DNA from 3 places in the Paeniglutamicibacter sp. genome. Region 3 is predicted to be linked to each of the others. Evidence: riboswitches for the same ligand, from Rfam matches in the RefSeq annotation. Region 3 holds a riboswitch; each other region holds the start of a gene.

Region 1 (4,296 bases), on a different contig from region 3:
AAGATCCGCATGGACTGCTCCTCGGCCGACGCGATGGCCTCGCTGATCGCCGCCCGCAGCGCCTATGACATCTCCACGGGCAACGATGCAGACGCCGACCGCCACGGCATCGTCACCCCCGATGCCGGGCTGATGAACCCCAACCATTTCCTGGCCGTGGCCATCCAGTACCTCTACACGCACCGCACCGGCTGGTCCAAGGATGCAACGATCGGCAAGACGCTGGTCTCCTCCTCGATGATCGATCGGGTCGCGGCGTCACTGGGCCGCACCCTGGTCGAGGTCCCGGTGGGCTTCAAGTGGTTCGTCCCTGGCCTGTTGGACGGCTCCGGCGCCTTCGGCGGCGAGGAATCGGCCGGCGCGTCCTTCCTGCGCCGCGACGGGCGCACCTGGACCACCGACAAGGACGGAATCCTTCTGGCGCTGCTGGCCAGCGAGATCACCGCGGTCACCGGGTCCTCCCCCTCGATGCACTACTCCGCGCTGGCCGCGGAACACGGGGCGCCCAGCTACGCGCGCATCGACGCCCCGGCCGACAGGGCGCAGCGGGCACGGCTGGGCAACCTCGCGGCCTCCGACGTTGCAGCCGAGGTGCTCGCGGGCGAGCAGATCACCGCGCGGCTGACCGAAGCCCCGGGCAACGGGGCGAAGATCGGCGGGCTGAAGGTCACCACCGAAAACGCCTGGTTTGCTGCCCGCCCCTCGGGCACCGAGGACAAGTACAAGATCTACGCAGAGTCCTTCCTGGGCGAGGAGCACCTGGCCCGGGTGCAATCGGAGGCGAAGGACATCGTCTCAGCGGTGCTCGGATAATCAGCCGCCCGGCCCGGCGCCTCACACTGAGGGAATGCGCCGGGAAGGCCGGAGGCTCCCCCTGTGCGGGGAGCCTCCGGCCTTCGTCGTTCCTGCCGGGGAATCCGCGCAACGGTGCGGAACAACCGTGGCCCGCAAGTGCGTATGCGGATTGTGGAATATTTACATGAGGCGGTCGATGAGCTTGGACTTCGCCCAGGTGTAGGGCGGGTAGATCGCCTTGAGCGTGTCCACCACGGTGGTCTTGCCCATCACGGCACGCATCTGCGAGAGCCGCTCGAACCCATGCCGCCCGTGGTATGAACCCATGCCGGAGGCGCCCACGCCGCCGAAGGGGAGCCCCGGGACGGCCATGTGCACGTTGGGCGCGTTGTGCACGATGGCACCGGCCCGCACCTGGTCCCCGAACGCGGACTGCAGCCTGGGGTTCTCGCTGAACAGGTAGGCGACCAGCGGGTTGGGGCGCGCATTGATGAAGCGCACCGCCGCGTCGAAGCTTTCCACCGCGATGATCGGCAGGATCGGGCCGAAGATCTCCTCGCGCATCAGCGGCGAGCCCGGATCCACGTTGGCCATCACCGTGGGCTCGATCTTCAGGGTGTCGGCGTCGTACCCGCCACCGATGAGGACCTCGCCGTGCTCCAGGTAGGAAACCAACCTGTCGAAGTGGGCCTTGTTCACGATGCGGCCGTAGTCCCGGCTGGCCAGCGGGTTCTTGCCATAGAACCCGGTGATCGCCTTGGCGAGCTGCTTTTCCAGGTTCCGGGCGGCATCGCCCACCGCCAGCACGTAGTCGGGCGCCACGCAGGTCTGCCCGGAATTCATGAACTTTCCGAAGGCCAGCCGGCGCGCCACCGCCACCGAAGTCCCGTCCATCACCACGGCCGGGGACTTCCCGCCCAGCTCCAGGGTCACCGGCGTCAGATGCTCCGCAGCGGCGCGGGCCACGATCTTCCCCACCCGCTCTCCGCCGGTGAAAAAGATGTGGTCAAAGTGTTGTTCCAGCAAGATTTTGCTGGTTGATGCCCCGCCCTGGACGACGGCGCACGCCCGGTGGTCCAGGAACTTGGGGACCAGCCGGCCCAGCACCGCGGAGGTCGCCGGGGCCAGCTCCGAGGGCTTGAGCACCGTGACGTTGCCCGCGGCGATGGACGCGACCAGCGGGGCGAGGATCAGCTGCAGCGGGTAGTTCCAGGCACCGATGACCAGCACCACGCCCAGGGGCTGCGGCTCGATCTTGGCCGCCGCGGGATGCAGGGCGAGCGGGATCTTCACCGCCTTGGATTCCATCCACTCGGAGAGGTGCAACTGCGCGTGGTCGATTTCCGCGCGCACCATGTCGATCTCCGTCATCTTCGCCTCGACCGCACCCTTGCCCAGGTCGTCGGCCAGTGCATCGATGAAGTCCTGTTCGTGCGCCTCCAGCATGCGCTCGAGTGCCTTGAGCTGCGAGGCCCTGAAACGGCGCGGGTGGGCCAGCCGGGTGGCCACCACGTCGTGCATCGAGGCGACGATCTCCACGATGTTCTCCGGCAGTTCGGGCACCACTTCGGGCAGCTCGAGCTCGTTCAACGCCGTCGACTCGCGAGGCGCTGCGGATTTATGTGAAGTGTCGGATGTGCCCATGTCCTGAGCCTACGGCCAGTGTGGCATCGGCAACAGGCCGCCACGCCTTGCGGGGGGGCCGGGGCGCGCGGGCTCCGCGTGGCGACATCGACTTGCCCGCCCCGGCGCCCGGTGGGATAGGCTCGCGCATAGTGACACGGGGTGTCGGCGCGCACGCGACCGGCTGAGATGAAACCCGTAGAACCTGATCTAGTTCGTACTAGCGGAGGGATGTTGCTCATGGAATCCATGGCGCCTTCAAGACTTGTAACACCCGGCGAGCTCGCCGATGCCCTGGGCGCCCTGCGCGCCTCCACACCCCTTGTCCAGTGCCTGACCAACGCCGTGGTCACCAACTTCACTGCCAACGTGTTGCTGGCCGCCGGGGGCTCCCCCGCCATGGTCGACGTGCCAGGGGAGGCAGGTGACTTTGCCGCGATCGCGGCGGGGCTGCTGGTGAACCTTGGCACCCCGAACACCGAGCAGGCAGCGGGCATGCGCGAGGCTGTTGCCGCCGCCGGCGCCGCCTCGACGCCCTGGGTGCTGGACCCCGTGGCGGTCGGGTCGTTGCGCGTGCGCACCTCGCTGGCCCGTGAATTTGCGGCCGCCGGACCCACCGTGATCCGCGGCAACGCCTCGGAGATCCTGGCGCTTGCAGGGGCCTCTGAGGGCGGGCGCGGGGTCGAATCCACCGATTCGGTTGCCGCTGCAACCGACGCCGCCATGGCGCTGGCCAGGCGCAGCGGCGCCGTCGTCGCGGTCTCCGGGGAAGCGGACCTGGTCACCGACGGGGTGCGCACGGTGCACGTGCACGGCGGCAGTGCGATGTTGACCCGCATCACCGGCGGCGGGTGCGCGCTGGGCGCGATCTGCGCCGCCTTCCTGTCCACCGGACCCGACCCGCTGGTGGCCACGGTTGCCGCGCACGCCTTCTACTCCGTGGCTGCAGAACGCGCCGCCGCGGTGAGCCACGGGCCGGGAAGCTTCGCCGTGGACTTCCTGGACTCGCTGTACTCGCTCGCCCCGGCCGACCTGGCCCAAGCGGCGGTGCTTTCCTGATGCCGACCTCCGGAATCTACCTCGTGGCCGACTCGGCCTCGACCGCCGGCCGCCCGTTGGCCGAGATCGTGAAGGCGGCGGTGGACGGCGGAATCACGACGGTGCAGCTGCGCTGCAAGGACCTGGCGGCGGCGCACTTCCTGGACATCGTCCTGGGCTGCGCCCGGCACACCGCCGGCCGCGCGCAGCTGCTGGTCAACGACCGCGTCGACGTGTTCCTGGCCGCCCGCGCGGCCGGGGCCGACGTGCAGGGGGTGCACATCGGCCAATCCGACCTGCCCGCATCCCTGGTGCGTGGGCTCATCGGGCCCGACGCCGTGCTGGGGCTCAGCGCCGCCACCGATGCGCAGATCGAGGCGGCAAACCGGCTGCAGTCCAGCTCCCCGGGCACCATCGACTACCTGGGGGTCGGCGCCGTGCACGCCACCCCGACCAAGAAGGACCACCCCGAACCGCTGGGACACGCGGGCCTGGCCCGCGCCGTGGGACTCAGCGGCCTGCCGGTGATCGCCATCGGCGGGATCGACGCCGCGGATGTGGCCCCGCTGGCCCGCACCGGGGCCGCCGGCGTCGCGGTGGTCCGCGCCATCTGCGCCGCGGAGGATCCGCGCGCCGCAGCCACGAACCTACGCAGCCTCTGGGAGGGCACCAAGCCATGAACACCCCGAACACCAGCACCGTGAAGAACATCCTGTCCATCGCCGGATCCGACCCCTCCGGGGGCGCCGGGATCCAGGCCGACCTCAAATCCATTGCCGCGGCCGGCGGCTACGGCATGGCAGCCATCAGCGCGCTGACCGCGCAAAACACCCGCGGGGT
Region 2 (4,296 bases), on a different contig from region 3:
TCGTGCGGATGCCGGGAAAAAGTCCCTGGGCGCCAGCGCACTCCCGGATTCAGGCGCGGACGGGCATCGGGTTACTCGGCGTTGGGCAGTCCGCTCAATATCGACGAGCCCTCAATCGGGCGTTTGCTGTCCAACGGCCAGATCACGTCGGACACCTTGCCAATGACGCGCTTGGTGACGATCATGCCGCCACCGGGTGCTCCCAACAGTGCACGCGAGTCCTCGGACACCGAGCGGTGGTCCCCCATGACCCACAGTCGCCCCTCGGGAATCTGCACATCGAAATCCATGTCGCTCGCTTTGTCCCCGGCAAAGACATAGGGCTCTTCGACGGGGACGCCATTGACGCTCAGGCGCCCATCGGGGCCGCAGCAGCTGACGGTGTCGCCGCCGACGCCGATGACGCGCTTGACGTACACCGCGTCGCTGCCGGCCAGGCGAAGTGCCCAGGCAAGTGAATCCAGGGCGTTGGGTCGCTCGTAAGGCAGGAACGAGCCACGGCCATCGAAGATGACTACATCCCCGCGTTGAATCTCGGCATCCTTGTAGGCAAGCCGGTTCACCAGCAGTCCCTCACCCGGGTTCAATGTGGATTCCATGGAAGTGGAACCGATGTAAAAGAAGTCAACGACGGTGGCGCGAACGCCAAGAGTGATCACCGCCGCCGCAGCAAGCGCGCCAACGACAAAGCGCCAGCCCCTCGAAGGGGACCGGCGCTTTGTCGAAGCGGAAAAACGTTCCGATTCAGTAGATCGATCCACGATGGATCCCCATCCACGCCACCCGATGGGCGGCATGGATGAAGGCTCTCGTTTTTCTGGCTACTTGGAGGGCCGGAAGTCGCGCTTTTCGCGGATCTTCGCTGCCTTGCCGTGGCGATCGCGCATGTAGAACAGCTTCGCACGGCGAACGTCGCCGCGAGATACCAGTTCGACCTTATCCAGGACCGGGGAGTGTACCGGGAACATACGCTCTACGCCGACGCCGAAGGAGACCTTGCGAACGGTGAAGGTTTCGCGAACGCCGTCACCCTGGCGACCAAGGACGAAGCCCTGGAAGACCTGGACACGGGAGTTCTTGCCTTCGATGATGTTTACGTGAACCTTGACGGTGTCACCGGCGCGGAAGTCCGGGACATCGCTACGCAGCGAAGCTGAGTCGACAGAGTCGAGAATACGCATGAATGTATCTCCTAGGCAGACGCCGCAGGTCACCTACCTTAGACACGGACCGTAATTGTTCCGCAAGACGCACAAATGCGTCGAGGGAAAAGATGTGGCGGTCCGAAGCTTAGTACCCCGATCCGTTTGCGGATCGGGGTGAGGTCCAACTGTTGACTCGTTCCCCCTGCGGCAGGAGCAGAACCCAGTAGACCCAAGAATCCATTTTGCCACACTCCGGGCCCTGGCGCGAAGTCCCGGGAAGGCCGGGGGCATGCGCAAGAGGGATTCGGCCCCTGGTTGTCCTGTCCCGTCGATGCCATGGCCGAATCGACCCCGTTCCAACCGGGGCGAGTCGGGCCCAAATCCCCCGCCAACATGGCCGCGGCTCCCGAAAAAACCCGGAAATCAGCAGGAACCGGCCTCGAAGCCATGACGGTTCGCCGTCGCGCGCCGATCAGGCTGGATCCGGGACGCGGAACCGGGTGCAACGCTCCGGTGTTCATGGTCACAATCGATGCGGCGTTGAAACATGTGATAGTTTCACTTACGACCACACGGGGGCCCTTGCAGGGGCTGAGATCGAGCTGACGCAGCTTGCGACCGTTGAACCTGTCCGGGTAATGCCGGCGAAGGAAGTGAGTACTCCTTGAGCAACACCATTTCAATGCACAGCCCTGTCCAAAACGCTGCGGAGCCAGCCGAGACACAGTCCCTGAAGTCCCATTCCCTGGCCTACCTCGAGGACACCGATTCGGGGATCCGGGTCCCGGTCACCGAAATCGCCCTGGAACCCTCCCCCGGAGGAAAGGACAACGCCCCGCTGCAGGTCTACCGCACGGCAGGCCCTGGAAGCGACCCGGTGGTTGGGCTGCCCGCATTCCGCAACACATGGATCGAGGAGCGCTCGGACACCGAGACGTATGCCGGACGCGAAAGGAACCTGCTCGACGACGGGAAGTCCGCGGTCCGCCGCGGCAAGGCATCGGCCGAATGGAAGGGAAGCCGTCCAATCCCCCGACGCGCACATGCCGGAAAGCGCGTCACGCAGATGCACTATGCCCGGGCCGGCGTCATCACCCCCGAGATGCGCTTCGTTGCCCTGCGCGAGAACTGCGACGTGGAACTGGTGCGCAGCGAGGTAGCTGCGGGTCGGGCCATCATCCCGGTCAACATCAACCACCCCGAGTCCGAGCCGATGATCATCGGCAAGGCCTTCCTGGTGAAGATCAACGCGAACATCGGCAACTCGGCTGTCACCAGCTCCATCGCCGAGGAAGTGGACAAGCTGCAGTGGGCCACCCAATGGGGCGCCGACACCGTGATGGACCTGTCCACCGGCGATGACATCCACACCACCCGCGAATGGCTGATCCGCAACGCCCCGGTCCCCATCGGCACCGTGCCGATCTACCAGGCACTGGAAAAGGTCAACGGCGAGGCCAACGCACTGACCTGGGAGATCTTCCGCGACACCGTGATCGAGCAGTGCGAGCAGGGCGTTGACTACATGACCATCCACGCAGGGGTGCTGTTGCGCTACGTGCCGCTCTCGGCCAACCGGGTGACCGGCATCGTCTCGCGCGGCGGGGCCATCATGGCCGGCTGGTGCCTGGCCCACCACCAGGAGAACTTCCTGTACACGCACTTCGACGAGCTGTGCGAGATCTTCGCCCAGTACGATGTGGCGTTCTCCCTGGGCGACGGGTTGCGCCCGGGTTCGATTGCCGACGCCAACGACGCCGCCCAGTTCGCCGAGCTGGACACCCTGGCCGAGCTCACGGCAAGGGCCTGGGAATTCGATGTGCAGGTCATGGTCGAGGGACCCGGACACATCCCCTTCCACCTGGTGCGCGAGAACGTCGAGCGCCAGCAGGAGTTGTGCAAGGGTGCACCCTTCTACACGCTCGGCCCGCTGGTCACCGACATCGCCCCGGGCTATGACCACATCACCTCGGCCATCGGTGCCACGGAGATCGCCCGCTACGGCACCGCAATGCTCTGCTACGTCACCCCCAAGGAACACCTGGGTCTGCCGAACAAGGACGACGTGAAGACCGGGGTGATCACCTACAAGATCGCCGCCCACGCAGCAGACCTGGCCAAGGGCCACCCGGGTGCTTCAGAGCGCGACGACGCGCTGTCCAAGGCGCGCTTCGAATTCCGCTGGCGCGACCAGTTCGCCCTGTCGCTGGATCCGGTCACCGCCGAATCCTTCCACGACGAGACGCTGCCTGCGGAACCGGCAAAGACCGCGCACTTCTGTTCCATGTGCGGACCGAAGTTCTGCTCCATGCGCATCAGCCAGGACATCCGCGACGAGTACGGATCTGCCGACTCGCAGGCCGCCATCGCCGAAATGGTCGGCGGAATGCGAGAAAAGAGCCAGGAGTTCCTCGCCTCCGGCGGCAAGGTCTACCTGCCCGAGCTCGAGGTTCCCGCCAAGGCCTAGCGCCAGGGCCCGCGTACGACAAAGGCTCCCCTGCCTTCCCACTTACGTGGGGGGCCGGGGAGCCTTCGCAGTTATGCGTGGTGACTAATCCTGGACGACCTGGTCCTTGGGCACGATGCGGCCATCGACAATGGCAAAGCCGTTGTGCCACAGGGTGTCGCGGTCGTGCCGGTTCAGCGCGGCGGCGTCAAGCTGCACGATCAGGTCCGGCCGGCGGATCGCGGTGCGCTCGAGCTGCTTGTTGCGGCGAAAGCGGGCGATCTTGCCGTGGTTGCCCGAGAGCAATACCTCGGGGACCTCCCGGCCCTCCCAGGTTCCGGGCTTGGTGTACACGGGGTACTCCAGCAGTCCGTCCGAGTGCGACTCCTCGATCAGCGACTCCGGGTTTCCGATGACCCCGGGAATCAGCCGGCCGATGGCCTCGACCATGGCCAGGACAGCGACCTCTCCCCCGTTGAGCACGTAGTCGCCGATGGAGACCGGGCGGACGTCGAATGCCTCGGCTGCGTGTTCCAGGACGCGCTCGTCGATACCCTCGTACCTGCCGCAGGCAAAGGCAAGGTGCTCGGCCTCGGCCAACTCATAGGCCATTTCCTGGTCGAAGACCGCGCCGGCCGGCGACGGGACGATCAGGATCGGCTTGTTCCCGGCGACCGGGGAAACCGGGGACTCGGTGGCAATCCG
Region 3 (4,296 bases):
GATCCCCAGCCCGGTGCCGATCGGGGAGCCCAGCGGCATGACTGCAGCGGCCCCGAGCTGCTCGAGGCGCAGCGCCAGCACCGGGTCGTCGTTGGTGTAGGCGAAGACCTTGAAACCGCGCTCCACCAGGGCCTCGGTGGCCTCGACGAGTTCGACGGCGTCGGGAAGCAGCGTGTGCTCGTCGGCAATCACCTCGAGCTTGACCCAGTCGGTCTCCAGGGCCTCGCGGCCCAGCTCGGCGGTCATCAGCGCCTCGCGGGCGGTGAAGCACCCGGCGGTGTTGGGCAGCACGCGGATGTTGTTCTCGAGAAGCAGGTCAAAGAGGTTGGTGCCGCCGGTGGACCCGGGGCCGGGCGCGCTGTAGCGGCGCATGGCAACGGTGGTCAGCTCGGTGCCCGAGGCGACCAGCGCGGCGCCCAGCCCGTCCAGGCTCGGGGCGCCGCCGGTGCCCATGATGAGCCGGGAGCCCAGGGTGATGCCGTCGATGACCAGCGGATCGGTCTCGGTCAGTGTTTGCGTCATGGTCCTTCGCTTTCTTCCAAGAGGGGGGTGGTGCGGACGTGCTGGGGGGATCAGCCGCCCTGGACGGCCGTGACGATCTCGATGTCGTCATGTTGCACAAGCGTGGTCACCGACCACTGGCTGCGCGGGACGATCCCGGAGTTGCGGGCCACCGCCACGCCGAGGCGTCCGCCGTCCGCGGGCTTGCCGGTGGGCAGGAGCTCCCGGCCGGTGACGGCGGTGACCAAACCGGCCAGGGTGGTTCCGGCGGCCAGCGGGCGGGTGGCGCCGTTGAGTTGGATGGTGCTCATGCATACTCCTTGGGTTGCAGTGCAGGTGAAAACCGATCGGGACGGAAGCGGTCCCACGCCGGGTCGCGGCGGCCGGCGATCAGCTCGACGATGACATGGGCGGCGATGGGTGTGAGCAGCACGCCGTGCCGGAAGAAACCGGTGGCGATGAGCAGCCCGGGCACATCCGGCCCGTCTGCCGAGGCCACGCGCCCCAGCAGCGGCGCATTGTCTGGCGTTCCGGGGCGGGCGCGCGCGGTGGTCTCGATCAGTTCGAGCTCGGCGACCGCGGGCAGCAGCACCTGGGCATCGCGCAGCAGCTGGTGAACTCCCCCGGCGCTGACCCCGGGGTTGCCGTCTTCGCGGGCCGTCGCGCCAATGACCACGGTGTGGTCCTCGCGCGGGACCACGTAGACCGGAAGCCCGCGCACCATCCCGCGCAGCGTGACGGTGGTCAGCGGGCGCAGGTGTTCGGGCACGCGCAGCCGCAGGATGTCCCCGTGCACCGGACGCAGCGGAAGCACCAACGAATCGGGCAGTGACCCGAAGCCGGCGGCGCCCAGGCCGTTGGCGAGGATTGTCTCGCGGGCGTGGATCTGGGTGCCGTCGGCAAGCAGCACCCCGGTGACCCTGGAGCGGGAATCCGCTGGGTCCTCGTGCAGCAGGGTCGTCGCCCGGGTGCGGACCAGGGTTTGCTCCGGCTTCACTCCGTCGCGTTCGGCTCCCACGGCCGCAAGGCGCGTCATGATGGCGTTTGCCAGGGCGCGCGGATCGACCTGGTGGTCCTGCTCAATCAGGTGGGCGGCGGTAATGCGCGGGGAAAGCAACGGCTCGCGCACCCTGGCTTCGCGGGTGGTCAGCCGGGTGACCTGTAGTCCCTGGCGGGTTTGCGCCTCGCGCAGGTCGCCCAGGGCCGCACGGTCGGCGGCATCCGCGCCAAGTGCCAGCGTGGGTGTGGTGCGGAACCCGGTGTCCAGGCCGGTCTCGGCGGCCAAGTTCCCGGCGAAGGCGGGCCAGCGTGCGGCAGAGGCCAGGGTGAGGGAGAGCAGGTCCTCTTCCTGGTAGTGCAGCTCGCTGACCGGGGCCAGCATGCCGGCGGCGGCATAGGTGGCGCCGGTGGCGGGGTCGGGGTCGATGAGCGTGACGCGATGGTCGGCGCGTTGGGCTTCCAGGGCTATGCCCAGGCCGATGATGCCGCCTCCGATGACGGCAATGTCGGTGGACAGGGGGTCGGGCACGGTGCACGACATCGAGGTCTCCTTCCCTACGCCGGTATTAGCCGGATCAGGTTCCACGCCGCCCTGGTTTCGGGTGGCGTCTGTCGGTCGGCGCAATCGGCGCCCTCTCAGCCAGCTTTCCTGGCTCCCGCGGTACTGAACTAGTCTATGAGACATGAGCCAGATCACCGCCCAAGATGAAGCGACACCCGTCTTAACCGCACCGAGCCTCGCAACAGCGCGGCTGTACCTGTGCACCGATGCCCGGAGGGAGCGCGGGGATTTCGTCGATTTCCTGCGCGCGGCCTATGCCGGAGGGGTCGACATCATCCAGCTGCGCGACAAGAGCATCGATGCCGCCGAGGAGCTTGAACTGCTCCATGTGCTGCGCGGGGTTGCCGCGGAATTCGGCAAGCCTTTCTCGGTGAACGACCGCGCGGACCTGGCAATGCTCTCCGGCGCCCCGGTGTTCCACGTGGGCCAAACGGACCTGCCGCTGCCCGGCGTCAGGTCCCTGCTCGGACCCTCGGTGATTCTCGGGCTTTCCAGCCACGATCCGGCGCAGATCACCGCGGCCGCGTCCGACCCCAACACCGACTACTTCTGCGTCGGCCCGCTGTGGGCCACCCCGACCAAGCCCGGGCGCGCGGCCGTCGGACTGGAAATGGTGGAACACGCCGCCTCGCTGGAAACGGCCAAGCCGTGGTTCGCCATCGGCGGGATCGACCTCTCAAACGTGGAGCAGGTCGTTGCGGCCGGGGCCTCGCGCATCGTGGTGGTGCGTGCGATCACCGATGCGGAGGACCCGAGCGCGGCGGCCCGGGCGTTGCTTTCAAGGTTGCCTGAACTGGCGTAGCTGGGATCCGCTCCCAACTCTCCCTCTTCCCGGCCTGACCCGTCATGTATGTGTGGCAAAAGTTCCGACTGGAAAACGTGGGTTATCGGCTACTCAAAATGGCTGAGGGGGAAGCCTAAATGACCGTCCTTACCTCCCGATGAGAGATCGATCAACTGGCGGCGGCACTGCCTGCCGGTCTGCGTCGATACTGTAGATGGTTTCGAATCTGTCAGTAATCTTGGTGATGTCTTCAATCGTGATGTTGATGAACGCTGAACGTTTCTTCAAGTGGAGGAAGAGCTCAGTGTGGGGCCAGAATACCTTTTCAATGTACGTTCCGAACGATCGTCCGCTGGCTCTCGTGTAGTTCGAAAGCACCTTCTGGTCCGTGATTCTTCTGCCGAAAGTGAGCTCGATGTCGACGTCACCAATGGGGTCGATGTCCAGGCTCAGGTAGCTCCCAAAGACCCTGAGTGTATTGATAAACATCGGTTTGTCTGGGTCGGCGTTGTATGCCAACGCACGTTCCAGAAGCCCAGAAACGAGCCGGTCTGCGGTTCTTCTGCTGATCGGTTTCCCGAAGTTTGCCATTGCCAATGCATTGCCTTGGACGGTCGTATCCCACCAAACTTCCCCGTTGTCGACACGGACCTTCTTCATATATCCGGCCGCTTCCAACCCCGCAAAGACTGCGTCGAGTTCAAATTCGGTTCCTTCGAGCAGGTCTGCGACGCACTCTGCGACCATTTCCCGGCCCCCGAATTTACGGACAATCGCGCGGGCCAACTCCGCTGGCAGTTCGGCGATGAAATCAGTTTTTGAAACCCTCATAACCAAAGACTAAGCCGCAAAGAGCGGAAGTCTTGATTGTGGGTCGCTCTCAGATAGCTGAAGGCTGGTTATGGGCGTTTGAAACGAGGTTTCTAAAGGGAATTCTTGCATTTCTGGTTGGTTCTTCTTCGGACACCTTGCTGACATGACTCTCAGGAGTCTGCCCAGGTCTGAACAAGATTAATAGCCATTCACCCGGGAAATTTCCCGGAAATTCGCGGTTTTGACTCATCCCACAGCTTGGCATGGCCAGACCCCTGATGTATTGGGACTAAGCCATTGCAGAGGGCGATGGGCCCACTGCCCTGCGAACTAAACCGAGCGGTTTCGAGAAGCCCCTATCCCTTCCGGAGCGCTAGTGTAGGCACCGGGAGTTCCGCCGACGCGGAACCGGCACGAATTGGAGAAGTCATGACCAGCGAGACCACGACCAGCACGTCCGCACCCGTGCACGCCGCCGACAGCCACGAGGTGATCCGGGTGCGCGGGGCCCGGGTGAACAACCTCAAGGACATCAGCGTCGAGATCCCCAAGCGCCGGCTCACGGTGTTCACCGGCGTCTCGGGCTCCGGCAAGTCCTCGCTGGTCTTCGGCACCATCGCCGCAGAGTCCCAGCGCA

What was found. Region 3 has a riboswitch for thiamine pyrophosphate ahead of thiO (glycine oxidase ThiO). Riboswitches for the same ligand answer to the same signal wherever they lie in the genome.
Region 1: it holds a riboswitch for thiamine pyrophosphate, as region 3 does, so the genes downstream of both, thiM (hydroxyethylthiazole kinase) here and thiO (glycine oxidase ThiO) in region 3, are expected to answer to the same signal.
Region 2: it holds a riboswitch for thiamine pyrophosphate, as region 3 does, so the genes downstream of both, thiC (phosphomethylpyrimidine synthase ThiC) here and thiO (glycine oxidase ThiO) in region 3, are expected to answer to the same signal.

Annotation. Positions count from the first base shown of each region.
Region 1 is NZ_JBKKAP010000179.1:18,567-22,862, reverse strand. Features, by position in the region: gene pgm (phosphoglucomutase (alpha-D-glucose-1,6-bisphosphate-dependent)) at 1-813, shown strand, start outside; gene ACLQ7E_RS20930 (aldehyde dehydrogenase family protein) at 976-2,439, opposite strand; TPP riboswitch at 2,567-2,667, shown strand; gene thiM (hydroxyethylthiazole kinase) at 2,659-3,477, shown strand; gene thiE (thiamine phosphate synthase) at 3,477-4,136, shown strand; gene thiD (bifunctional hydroxymethylpyrimidine kinase/phosphomethylpyrimidine kinase) at 4,133-4,296, shown strand, end outside.
Region 2 is NZ_JBKKAP010000107.1:5,817-10,112, reverse strand. Features, by position in the region: gene lepB (signal peptidase I) at 72-761, opposite strand; gene rplS (50S ribosomal protein L19) at 822-1,181, opposite strand; TPP riboswitch at 1,708-1,815, shown strand; gene thiC (phosphomethylpyrimidine synthase ThiC) at 1,828-3,612, shown strand; gene trmD (tRNA (guanosine(37)-N1)-methyltransferase TrmD) at 3,697-4,296, opposite strand, start outside.
Region 3 is NZ_JBKKAP010000079.1:17,599-21,894, reverse strand. Features, by position in the region: gene ACLQ7E_RS08925 (thiazole synthase) at 1-522, opposite strand, end outside; gene thiS (sulfur carrier protein ThiS) at 573-812, opposite strand; gene thiO (glycine oxidase ThiO) at 809-2,041, opposite strand; TPP riboswitch at 2,036-2,169, opposite strand; gene thiE (thiamine phosphate synthase) at 2,184-2,864, shown strand; gene ACLQ7E_RS08905 (hypothetical protein) at 2,994-3,677, opposite strand; gene ACLQ7E_RS08900 (ATP-binding cassette domain-containing protein) at 4,089-4,296, shown strand, end outside.